DNA from 3 places in the Bacillus silvicola genome. Region 3 is predicted to be linked to each of the others. Evidence: riboswitches for the same ligand, from Rfam matches in the RefSeq annotation. Region 3 holds a riboswitch; each other region holds the start of a gene.
The links. Region 3 has a riboswitch for magnesium ahead of mgtE (magnesium transporter). Riboswitches for the same ligand answer to the same signal wherever they lie in the genome.
Positions count from the first base shown of each region.

Region 1: another riboswitch for magnesium. It lies ahead of ACP6L7_RS33850 (FtsW/RodA/SpoVE family cell cycle protein); the one in region 3 lies ahead of mgtE (magnesium transporter).
Region 2: another riboswitch for magnesium. It lies ahead of ACP6L7_RS04315 (P-type ATPase actuator domain-containing protein); the one in region 3 lies ahead of mgtE (magnesium transporter).

Region 1 covers NZ_JBNGVC010000017.1:479,182-483,486, reverse strand. The annotation lists gene mgtE (magnesium transporter) at 1-439, opposite strand, end outside; M-box (ykoK) riboswitch at 718-885, opposite strand; M-box (ykoK) riboswitch at 1,405-1,581, shown strand; gene ACP6L7_RS33850 (FtsW/RodA/SpoVE family cell cycle protein) at 1,770-2,897, shown strand; partial or broken gene ACP6L7_RS33845 (serine hydrolase) at 3,004-3,093, opposite strand; partial or broken gene ACP6L7_RS33840 (choloylglycine hydrolase family protein) at 3,251-4,172, opposite strand; gene ACP6L7_RS33835 (alpha/beta hydrolase) at 4,280-4,305, opposite strand, start outside.
Region 2 covers NZ_JBNGVC010000001.1:824,473-828,777, reverse strand. The annotation lists gene ACP6L7_RS04330 (hypothetical protein) at 2-313, shown strand; gene ACP6L7_RS04325 (glutathionylspermidine synthase family protein) at 317-1,552, shown strand; gene ACP6L7_RS04320 (DUF350 domain-containing protein) at 1,549-1,935, shown strand; M-box (ykoK) riboswitch at 2,281-2,446, shown strand; gene ACP6L7_RS04315 (P-type ATPase actuator domain-containing protein) at 2,796-3,521, shown strand; gene ACP6L7_RS04310 (5'-3' exonuclease) at 3,654-4,305, shown strand, end outside.
Region 3 covers NZ_JBNGVC010000017.1:73,540-77,844, reverse strand. The annotation lists gene ACP6L7_RS31850 (S-layer homology domain-containing protein) at 1-820, shown strand, start outside; M-box (ykoK) riboswitch at 1,368-1,544, shown strand; gene mgtE (magnesium transporter) at 1,758-3,086, shown strand; gene mgtA (magnesium-translocating P-type ATPase) at 3,372-4,305, shown strand, end outside.

The DNA.
Region 1 (4,305 bases), 410 kb from region 3:
ATGTCATTTTTACTGACCAATTCCCTCTAACTGCAACAAAATCACTTGTGACAAGACTTCCTGCCGTTTCAGGTTTGAAAGCCATTAATTTTTTTACATTATGTTTTGTAATTTTATTTAAATACGCCATTAATTTAGCTTGTTTTTCCGGATGAACCGCTAGAAGTAGATCTACTGTTTCATCAATCGGTTGTAAATCTAGTAACTTTTTAGCTTTGTTTTCAGATAAGTGAATTAAGATATTATATTTTTCTTCTGTACTCAAATGTTGAAGAATTTTTGAGCTTTTTAATACAGGAATCTTATCTAGTAATATGACTTGATCTTCAATTGAAAACCGTTTTACTTCTTGCGCAACATCATACGACGGATGACGTAAAACTTTCTCTGCATCCAAATTATTTTGGGTTACAAGTAATTCATTTAATAATTTCTTCATGTTAACTCCTCCTTATATTGCTAAGGGAGACTCTAGAGTTTCATGAGTGGTTTTGTGTTATTTTATCTGTCTAAAATTTTTATTAGAGCATTAATAGTTACATTGCAATCAATTTATTATTTAGAACTACCTCCTTTTTGAATATAGACAAGATAAAAATAAATAACATTAAACAAAAAAACCTTTACTCAAAAAGGAGTAAAGGTTTTTTACAATACAAATAAATGATTATTAAGACAGCTCTGCAAAAAATCCCAGAGGTGCCTTTCTATCAAATCGTATACCACTCCCTCGTTGAGTTTTAGCACTGTATAGCATAGGTTTTTATAACCAGCTACATTAAAAAGGGCCTTAATCCGACCGTTCCTGTTGACCCATTGGCGTCTCTCGACATTTTTGGGCAGCAGCGTTTCTCTATACAGGAGCCTCACCTAACAAAGATTATTGAATTACTTCAAAATTTAAACCAGAATTTAATATTTGTCAACTAACTTTCGATTCGATTCATAATAAATTCTTTTTTAGAGCAATGTAATTCAATTCTATTGTAATTTGAAATTCAACCTAAAAGATATAAAATTTAAATACAATTAGTTCGAAGAAACGTTATAAAATATATGAAATTTCGTATAGGAAACTTATTGTTTATGATCAATTTATAACTTTATAGCAGGAGTTGAATCTTTGGTCATACCGTACTTCAAAAGAACATTATTCAAAAATCTTATTTTATGATTAAAATCTTCTTTACTGTTTATCAAATTTATATGGTTAAACTACTCAATCAAATTATACACTACAGGCCGAAAATAAGTATCTATACGAGATGATTAAATACATTTTCTCGTATTATTTCTCAAAATTCATAAAACAATAAAAAATATAAAATTAGCAATATGCTTACTTGACAAGCAAAAAAAAAGTATTTATGCTGGCTACACGAAACAAATACATAAAATTTATATTGCTAAACCTGTTAGGTGAGGCTCCTATACAAACACAGGCTATTGCCCAAAAATGTCGAAAGACGCCAATGGGTAGAACAGGAATTGTCGGATTAAGGCTCTTCTTAAGATAGCTAAGTAATCAATTTCCATTACTTTACGTTGTATAGTGCCAAAGCTCTACTAGGGGGAGGAAAGCTTTATTTAGTCATGCCAATTTAAATCCCCCCTAGTATGTAACTAGGGGGGATTTTTGCGTAAGAAAACAGGGTGTAAGCGATAGAATCTTTCAAAACAAAAATACTATTTAGTAGTTGATGAGAACAAGATTCTACTCATTAGCAAATGTAATATTAAGTGTTAATGTAAATCAGGAGGATATTAAAATGAAAAAAATATTAAAACTCGATTATCTATTGCTCCTCCCTCTATTCATAACATGTACTTTAGGTATTATCATGATGTATAGCGCGAGCTCCATTGTTGCTGTTCAACATTACGGTTATAACAGTAGGCATTTTGTTGATTCTCAATTAACAAAGCTATTTTTAGGAACAATTGGGTTAATAGTTTGTGCTATTCTCCCATATGAAATATGGAAAAAACGAATAGTCTCTATCTGTATTATGGTTGGGGGAATTTTTTTATTAATTATGGTTTTGTGGAAAGGAAAAGTGGTAAATAATGCTCAATCATGGATCTTTGGAATACAGCCAGCTGAATTTCTTAAATTAGGAACAATACTTGTAACAGCCCGTTTTTTTGCATTACGACAAGAACAAGCTAAAAAGATTTGGCGTGGTAGCGGAAAACTTTTATTTTTTTTAGCTGCAATTTTTTTTCTAATCTATAAACAGCCAAACTTAGGATCTGCACTTTTAATATTAGGTATAGGTTTTAGCATATTTCTTTGCTCTGGAATAAATGTAAATCTATTAATTAAAAGAATTATAATCAGTTCTATTTTTTGGTTACCTTTTTTATACTTTTTAATTCAATTTAGCTTGTCAGAAGTTCAAAAGACACGTATTACTACAATTCTCAATCCCTTTGTTGATGCGCAAGGAAAAGGATATCAGCTTGTAAATTCTTTTATTGCCATTGGCTCTGGAGGAATTACTGGACGTGGATTCGGAAATAGCATTCAAAAAACCGGTTATCTTCCAGAACCACATACTGATTTTATAATGGCAATAGTTTCTGAAGAACTAGGGTTTATTGGTGTATTTATTGTATTGGCAGGGGTTTTGACTATCGTTCTTCGTTCCTTAAAAATTGCACAACTATGTGTAGATCCATTCGGAAGTTTTATAGCAATTGGTATAGGATGTATGATTGGTATGCAATCCATTGTAAATTTAGGTGGTATTACGGGACTATTTCCTCTTACGGGTACTCCATTTCCATTTGTTAGTTTTGGTGGAAGTTCTTTAATGGTCAATTTAATAGCAATAGGAATATTGCTTAATATTTCAATTTTCAATAAAATTAAGTTTAATAATTATAATATATAATTTTTATATAACTCTATTTTTCAGAGATTATAAAATTTAACCTCATTGAGCAATCTATGTTCAAATAATTTCTAATTAGGTTTTTAACTGTATGAATATTAATTTTAATACCAGAAAAGGCAGGAGCTTTTGGTGAAAACTTATTAAATAATTGTTTAATCGATGTATGTGTCTTTTCATTATATGTATTATTCATCTCAATCACATACCCTTCACCTAAAATGATTAGAAATATATTGACTTGTTATTTTTCTTATATTGAATTTAATTGGACCACTTTTGTATTGTCATGTCGCCTATAAAAAAAGAAAACTTAATTAAGTTTTCTTTTTTTGTTATTCCAAACCTGATTAGTTTTCATAAAATAAATGAATAGCTATAATTTGTCTACAATCATAGGTATGGTAATAATATGTACCAGACTCCATACACATTGCGCTTGTATAAATGTTATTATCTAATGTACCTTCTTCCGTTATTACTCCACCTTTTGGAACCTCACAATTTGATAAGATATGAAAAATGGCCGATATGCCCTCTTCTTCGTTATCTATACCTTGAATATTTTGTTTGCCATATGCTGCCCGAACAAACCTTGATGGTGGGGTGAAATCCCCAGGGAGTCCCATCGAGCCTGAACCTTGTCCAAAAGCACTTAATGGTACATTCCCCCATTGTGTTGGCACATATGGCTGCGATTTAAGACCGATATATTGTCTTAAATTTTGTAGATGCCAGTTAAACTCAGGACTATTGGTCATTACCCCAAGAGGATTATCATATATTTTTAGTCCTGCAGTTGTCGGCTCTAGTACAATACAATCTCCCCATTTATCCGCTAAAATCCAATGTAGCGGTGGAGTACCCCCTAAAACAGGTAATGGTACATCCCAAAAGGAAATACTATCTACAGAGTTCTTTAACTCTTCGACAGAATTGAATTGTGTGAGACTCCATGCCACAAAATCAAATGGAGCCAGATTCGTTTTATTTTCATCTATACTGTTACTATAACTAGCGAATCCTGGAAAATAGGGTGTTGCACATGTCATACCTGATTCATTTACTCCGTCCGCCAGGATGATCTTTTCCTTGATGGTTAATCCCCATCCCTACAACAGCTTGTTTCGCCTCGATGGTTTCACCAGTTATATTGTTCCATTGATAACTTCGAGGAACTATTATTACTTCTTGATGGAAATCTAATGTAAAATCCATCGTTCTTGCAAAAAGATGCTGACCGCTTTTTGTCTGTAATGTCAAACTGGTACACATAAAGAACACCCCTTTATTTAGTTTATTTGAATAGAAACCATTTAATTTCTATCCTTAAGTTAATAGGCATGTATCGTGACCTCTATTAATAAATATGGTTGCTAATTTTATTTCGATCTTCCTTGCACCCAAG
Region 2 (4,305 bases), on a different contig from region 3:
GGTGACAAAAACAAAATGGTTAGTAGGCGGTGTCTTAACGTCTCTAATGACAGGCACTTTATTTGGCTGCGCGCAAGATATTCCCCCAAAGCCGAATGATAATAGTTGTTCTGATTGGGATTGGGATGATGAACTGGGTGTATGGCAGTGTGAAGATAGTAGTTCTGGTTATAGAGGACATTACTTTTATGGTGGTAAATACTATCAAAATAAATCCACTTTCAAAAATTCATCAGAGTTTAAATCTTATCAATCTTCGTCAGAATTTAAAGGTGGAATTGGAAGCGGTTCAAAGGGTGGATTTGGAGGCTAAAATATGTCGCAATACATAAAGAGACGAAAAGAATTTTATTCGAATTATCCAAATTTCTGGTCGGATTTATATGAAAGTGAGTATAGTTTGTTTCATGTTTTTCCAATAACAGAGCAAACTATGAAACAGTTGCAAGTAGCGACTGAACGAATGGGGGAAATATTTTTTAAGACTGCTAGAATTCTTCGGAGTTTATCTGACGAGCAGCTGCTAGAATTTGGTTTTCCACCTACAAGCTTGCCTTTTATTAGGTTGAAAGGACTGTATCCTGAATCTGTTATTTCACGATTTGATTTTGCCTTAACAGATGATAATTGTATTAAAATGCTTGAGTTTAATAGTGATACACCAACTTTTATTGTAGAATGCTTTCAAATGAATGGGAAAGTTTGTGAAGAACTAGGCTATGATAACCCAAATGTAAATGACGAGCGTTTACTGTCTTCTGGTATTACAAAGGCTGTAATGGAAGCAACAAAAGGGATAGAGACTCCAAATGTCGTTTTTACCTCTCATCATGAACATATAGAAGATTGGAATACGACTATGTATTTGAGTCAGTTATGTCGAGTTGAAAATAAAGTGATGCCAATGTCGGAGCTTAGAATTACTGATGATGCTTTAGTAGATGGAGATGGTGTACGAATCGATGTTTTGTATCGTCAAACATATCCGATTGAAGATTTGATTGAAGATCAAGATCCGGAAACAGGGGATTTGGTAGGAGTGGAACTTTTGCAACTTGTGAAAGAAGGAAAGCTTTTTATTATAAATCCTATATCAGCTTTTTTACTTCAACCTAAATCAATTCAATGTCTTATTTGGGGACTAGCAGAAGAAGGTGCTTTTTACACAAGTGAGGAACAACAGTGGATTAAAGAATACATGTTACCTACATATTTAGAGCCGGATTTATTTTTGGAAAAGAATTCTTTCGTTCAAAAACCTTCGTTTGGTAGGGAAGGGGATACGATTACGATTCGTGATAAAGACGCAAGTATTATAATTCGAAATGTGCATGAAACATATAAAACGTCACTACCGATATTTCAAGAATATACAGAGCTTCCAGTAGTTGTTCTGGAAACTGAAAAAGGGATTGAAGAGCTCTCATATGTATTTGGGGCGTTTTTAATTGCTGGAAAAGCGAGCGGTATCGGTATACGTGCTGGAGGAAAAATTACAGGGAATGAATCTTATTATTTACCGGTAGGTATTAAGAAGGGGGAAAATAAATGATTAATTTTTTACTATATTTAGGAGTATCACTTGCACTGTTATCTATCGGCCTTTTTCTTATGGAAGTAACAACGAAAGTGAAAGAGTTCAAGTTAATGGCTCAAGGAAACAAAGCGGTAAGCTATGTACTTGGAGGAAGAGTACTTGGGCTAGCTATCGTTTTATATTCAACAGCTGCTAATTCTATTTCACTTTTGGATATGGTTTCGTGGGGAGCAGTTGGGATATTAGCACAGATTGTTGTATTTTATTTAGCAGAATGGCTTACACCACGTTTTAACATTAATGAAAGCCTCGAAGAAGATAATCAAGCAGTCGGTCTATTCCTTATGTTTTTATCACTTTCAATCGGAGTTGTAATTGCTGGTTGTGTAACATATTAAAACCCTTACGTTTTAACGTAAGGATTTTATTTTTTATGTGCTAATTTTTTGCAATATATGTTCAAATAATTTATCCCGCTATTTGTGGGCAGTAAAACTTCTACTTCAAAATTCAGCTGGAGCAAAGAAGTTAGTTGGGAGATTAACTGCCCGTAAAAGCTCGATTGGAGAGGGCTAATAATCAGTGGGGGATGAACAAAACTCCCACTGATTAAAGTTTCACTTTATGTAGTCGAATGCGTATTAGTGTACTCTACAAGAGGTAGTTGTTGTAATAAGGAAAAGTTTCCATACAAAGTGTTGACATCTATTTTAAATAAGAGTAACATTTTCTATGTAATGAAAATAAGTCTCTGTTAGGTGAGGCTCCTGTATAGAGAAATGCTACTGCCCAAAAATGTCGAGAGACGCCAATGGGTCAACAGGAATGATCGAATTAAGGTTTTTCTTAACGTAGCTGGTAATGAACCTATGCTATACAGTGCTAAAACTCGGTGAGGGAGAGGTCCGTAGATTTCTAATTATATTAGGAATCGTTTATTTGTGTATGCAATGACCTTTGCTCTCTTATGAGTAAAGGTCTTTTTTGTTACAAAGCTATGACTAATTTCATAGTATAGATTATAACTAAAAAATAAATGAGGAGGTGAGGAGCATGTCAAATTCTGACTCGGTTCCGTTACCCATATGCTTCAAATCAAAAATATATGATGTAGGCAGGAAACGACTTGTTCCTCCCTTTATATTTATCATAATGTAGCGTTTATTTGAGTATTCCAGCGCTAGACACTTTCACGCTAAAGTGGATAAATTGAGAAACAAAGCGTTTCTTCCTATGGTATAAAGGAGGAGACGATAATATGTTATATGCAAACAAAACTGTGGGTAACACGTCATATAAACTAAGTAAAAAATCAATAAAAGAACAAATAATGCTCCAAAAAAATAAAGATTTATTAATTGAAATTGCAACGAGAGATGTAAAATCTGTATTTGCGTATTTTAAAACAACAAGAGACGGACTATCTGTGAAAGAAGCACAAAAACGAATTCAAGTATACGGCCGAAATGAATTAATTTCAAAAAGAGCGCGTATTGCGGAAGTGATGATAAAGCTAAGTGAAATGATTCCAGGTCTTTCAAAACAAAATGCACGTGATGAATTACAATGTGAAACAGTTACTGTTTCTAGAGTAGAAGCATCTAGCCTAACAGGGCTAAACAATGAATTGAAAATGATGAAGCTACCAGTACAAGAGCTTGTACCTGGGGATATGATTTTTCTTTCAGAGGGCGATACAGTACCAGCAGATGTACGTATTATTTATGCAAATGATTTATTAGTGAATGAATCTATGCTGACAGGAAACGATGCTAGTATTGAGAAATTTGAAAGCTGCTATCATCTAGAACGTAAACGATTTATTCCATTAAAACGGATGAAAGACTATAATCCACTTGAACTTGAAAATGTATGTTTCAAAGGTACGTATATTGTTGGGGGAACTGCAAAAGCTGTAGTTGTTTCGACAGGTAAAAATACGTATTCAGGAATACTTCATACTTGTTGTGGTAGAACGTCTTAATTTGTTAATGATGCTAAATATAAAAAAACAATGTATAATAGACAAAGTTGAACAAAAACGTAGAATGGTAATCTATATATAACCTTACGTGATAACGTGAGGTTATTATTTTTTGTTAGTAGGAGAGGTATTATGAAAAAAGTATTATTAGTTGATGGTATGGCACTATTATTTCGTGCTTTTTACGCAACAAGTGTCTACGGACAATTTATGAAGAGACAAGATGGTACCCCAACGAATGGGATTCATGGTTATATGAAACATTTATTAACGGCAACACAAGCAATTGAGCCAACACACATTGTAACGTGCTGGGATATGGGAAGTACGACATTTAGAACAGAATCGTTCTCGAATTATAAAGCAAATCGTGCAGCACCGCCGGAAGAATTAATTCCACAATTTGATTTAGTGCAAGAAATGACTGCGAAATTATCTATTCCAGTCATCGGTATGAAAGGTTATGAAGCTGATGATTGTATCGGTACACTTGCAAAACAATATTGTAACGAAGCGGAAGTTTATATTTTAACTGGAGATACAGATCTACTGCAACTTGTTGAAAAGAACGTTACAGTTATGCTTCTTCGTAAAGGAATTGGAAATTATGAGTATTATACACCGGAGAAAATCATGGAAGAGAAAGGTGTAGAACCTTGGCAAATTGTCCATGCAAAAGCATTCATGGGAGATACAAGTGATAATTATCCAGGTGTAAAAGGTATTGGTGAAAAAACAGCGTATAAGCTTATTCAAGAACATGGTACAGTATCGGCAGTACTAG
Region 3 (4,305 bases):
GAAAATTTGTCCATCAAAAATGATTAAAAGAGATGCTTGGAATGATTTCTTAGTTGGTACAAAAAACTATTATAACGCTAACAATAAAGATGATATTACCGGTGGTTGGTATGAAAAGGATATTCGTGAATTAGCATCGCAAGGGATTATGGTAGGAGATGGACAAGGTTCATATTGGCCGGATCGTCTTGTTACTCGAGCAGAATTTGCAACACTTATTACTAGATCCTTAAAGTTGCCTGAGGGTACTTCAAACTTTACGGATCTTAATACGGCAAACCCCTCATTAATAGATGGAATTAATCGTGCAGCAGCAGCTGGAATCATAAATGGTAGAGGAGATAATATTTTTGCTCCAAATGACACAATTAAGCGTGATGAAGTGGTCATTATGATTGATCGAGCGTTACAATATAAAAATATTATTGGAAAGCTAGTAGACTTGCCTTTTACTGATCAGAACTTAGCGTATGATAAACAAGCTGTACAACGTGTTTATGGACTAGGGATTGTAAAAGGAAATGAAAAAAATGAATTTATGCCCAAAGGTACAGCCACTCGCGGAGAAGCCGCTGCCTTTCTGAATAGAATGCTACATGTATTAAATAATGATAACAATAATACAATAGGTGTTGTTACCATAACTGGTTCTGGAGTAAATCTGCGCAAGGGACCCGGGACGGCTTATGAAGTAATTCGTAAACTAAATAAAAATGAATCATATTCTGTATATAAGGAACAAAATGGATGGTTAAGTATTGATGATGATCAATGGGTATATTATGACCCGAGTTATATCCTTTTTACTAAAAATAAATAGTGACTAAAAGACTCGTGTAAAACAGAAAGTATTCTTGTTAGCAAGAATGCTTTCTGCTTTTTTATATTTAAATTTCAAATATTGCGAGAGATTTATATAAGGAAATCTATAAATCATTTCATTTGTATAAATCTTGTTTGCACTAATAAGTAAATTAAATGTTGTGTGTTTATCTAATGTGAAAATAATGAGTTTAAAATTCATCCCTTTTCAAGATACAGATTATATCGAAAGTGAGAGGAAATCAAGTTGAAATTTTTGTTATCTATCAGACGTTTTTGTTTTAAATATTTTACTTTTACACCAATCTTCAATTATAAAGCGTCGGGACACGTGTAATAATAAAAAATTAATTTTATAGTTTAGAAAATTTAACGCATAAATTGTAAAGTTCGTTGTATGAATATAAATTAGTATACAGTTGTTTATATCTATGATTTGGGAATGGTATGATATCAAAAAATGAAGAAATAAGTTTTATTATTACTTGACAAGCTCAAAAATAGTGGATATGCTTTAACACGAAACGAACAAAAAATTTTAAATATTTATAACCTGTTAGGTGAGGCTCCTATACAAACACAGGCTATTGCCCAAAAATATCGAAAGATGCCAATGGGTAGAACAGGAATTGTCGGATTAAGGCTCTTCTTAAGATAGCTAAGTGATGAATGATTCATCCTTTACGTTGTATAGTGCCAAAACTCAACTAGGGGGGAATGAGCTTTATTTAGCTATGTCTTTTTTAAATCAACCTCCTTTAGTTGAATCACTAGGGGAGGTTTTTTATATGCAAAATTTTATTTGTAATAAATCTCTTAAAAAAGGGGGGAAAACTAATGATTGATGATATTGATCCCATATTTATTAAGAAATTTGTTTTCCCAGAAGTGGGAAAATGACTAAATAGTACTACTGTCCTTAAGGAGGAATTACGATGAAAAAATATTTACAACAATTATTAACGACAAAAGACATACACCTAGTGCGAGAACTTTTAAAAACTCAGTCCTATGATATTGCAATGGGAATGAAAGATTTTCATCATGAAGATCAGATATCTTTAATGAAATGTTTTCCTATTGAAAAAGGAGCGAAAATTCTTAGTTACCTTACTCCAGAGGAGCAATATAATATTTACACCAACTTGTCTGTGGATAAAGGGGAAAAGCTATTAGCTAGGCAATCCATTGATGACCTCGTTGATGTAATTCTTTCAATTCATCCACTTCAGGCTGAAAAATTGATACAACTTTTATCTGAAGAATCTCAACAAAAAATTAGAGATCTGCTGGTTTTTCAACCTGGAACAGCGGGCAGCCTGATGACAATTGACTATATCGCTGCCAGGGAAAATTGGAAAGTGAAAGATACGCTGTCGCATATTAGGAAAATTGGGGCAGGGGTAGAATCTATATCGTATATTTATGTTCTTGATACACGTGGACAGCTTAATGGAATTGTTTCTATTCGTGAATTATTGCTAGCATCAGATGATAAGACTCTATCATCAATAATGGCATCAGATGTTATTTCAGTTTCAGTAGACTTAGACCAACAAGAAGCTGTACAAAAGCTAATGGATTATGATTTATCCGCTATACCTGTAACAACGATGGAAAACCGGATGGTAGGTATTATAACCTTTGATGATGCAATGGATGTTTTCGAAGAAGAAGCAACCGAAGATATTCAAAAATTAGGAGGAAGTACCCCATTAGATAAGCCATATTTCGAAACCTCTATTTGGCATATATACCGTAAACGTATAGGTTGGTTATTACTTCTGTTTGTAGCAGAAGCATATACTGGTTCTGTACTTCGACATTATGAAGAAACTTTGACTCATGTAGTTGCACTGGCTTTCTTTATTCCATTGTTAATCGGAACTGGTGGAAATACAGGTACACAAGTTGTAACTACATTGGTGCGTGCTGTAGCTCTAAATGAGGTGAAATTTAAAGATATATTTCGTGTCATGAAAAAAGAGGCATTAGTAGGTGTTTTACTTGGGCTTACATTAGCCGTGGCAGCATTAATTCGTGCATACACTTTAGGCGTAGGTACTGAAGTCGCACAAGTTGTAGCTATTACAGGATTATTCATTGTTATTTGGTCGTCAATTGTTTCATCTGTATTACCTTTGATTCTAAATAAGTTAAAGCTGGATCCAGCTGTTATCTCGGGTCCGTTCATTACGACGTTAGTCGATGGGACGGGGTTAGTTCTGTACTTTACCATTGCAAAAATGCTATTAGGTTTATAAAAAATTTATGGGCCTTAATAACCCATTATATAGTTAAAACTAACTTCAAAAAAAATAAATAAAGCGTCTACACTATACTAGCGACAGACCACATTATATTCTAAAGTTTTGCTGCTAAAGAGTAAAGCTTATAAATAAATATTACTTTTTATGGTGAGAATAATACTATTTAAGTGCAATAGCGCTTCTAAATTTGATTAAAAATTCATGGTAGTTAAAAAAATGTAGTTTTAAAATTATATTTTGAAAAACAGGGGAATTTTATTGAATGGATAGGAGGTAAAGTTGTTGCGAATTAATAAAAAAAAATCTTTTTATAATCAGGAAGTACTAAGCAAAAATTATAAAATGCTAAGTGAGATTGCAAAATGTGATGTTGAGTCGACGCTAGCTTTTTTTAAAACAACGTCTCATGGACTTTCTCAGGAGGAAGCTACTAAGCGGCTTGGAGTATACGGAAAAAATAAAGTGGTTTATCAACAAAGAATCAAATGGTATATAACATTATTTAATTCTTTTAGAGGTCCGTTTATTTTTCTTTTAATCATACTAGGAATATTATCTTTTCTTACTAATGATAAAATAGGTACTATTATTGTAGGTATTATGGTGGCTTTAAGTGTGTTAATTCGGTTCATACAAGAAATTCGTTCTCAAAAGTCTATAGAAAAATTAAAAAATCTTGTATATGAAAAGGTAACTGTTCTCAGGGGGAAAAATGTTTCGTATAGGGAAAATAAGAGGGCGGTATTAGAAGAAAGTGAAAAGGTAAAAGTTATTCTTGAGGATCTTGTACCAGGAGATATTATAGAATTATCTGCTGGAAACATTGTACCTGCAGATGTACGAATTATCTCATCAGAAAATTTACTTGTAAATCAATCTTCTCTAACAGGGGAAGCATTACCCATTGAAAAATCAAATCAATATTTCCATATGTACAAAAAACGTAAAATTAGAAAAATCCAGAATTTAATTGAATTAGAAAATCTTTGTTTTATGGGAACACATATTATAAGTGGTACCGCAAAAGCGATAGTTGTATGTACTGGAACAGATACTTACTTTGGTTCAATAGCAAAGAATCAGTTTAAACTGAACAAGAAATCTGATTCTAGATTCGATAAAGGGGTAAGCAAAGTTAGCTGGCTATTAATTAAATTTATGATTATCATGACACCTATTGTTATGATGATACATGGAGTTATAAATGGGAATT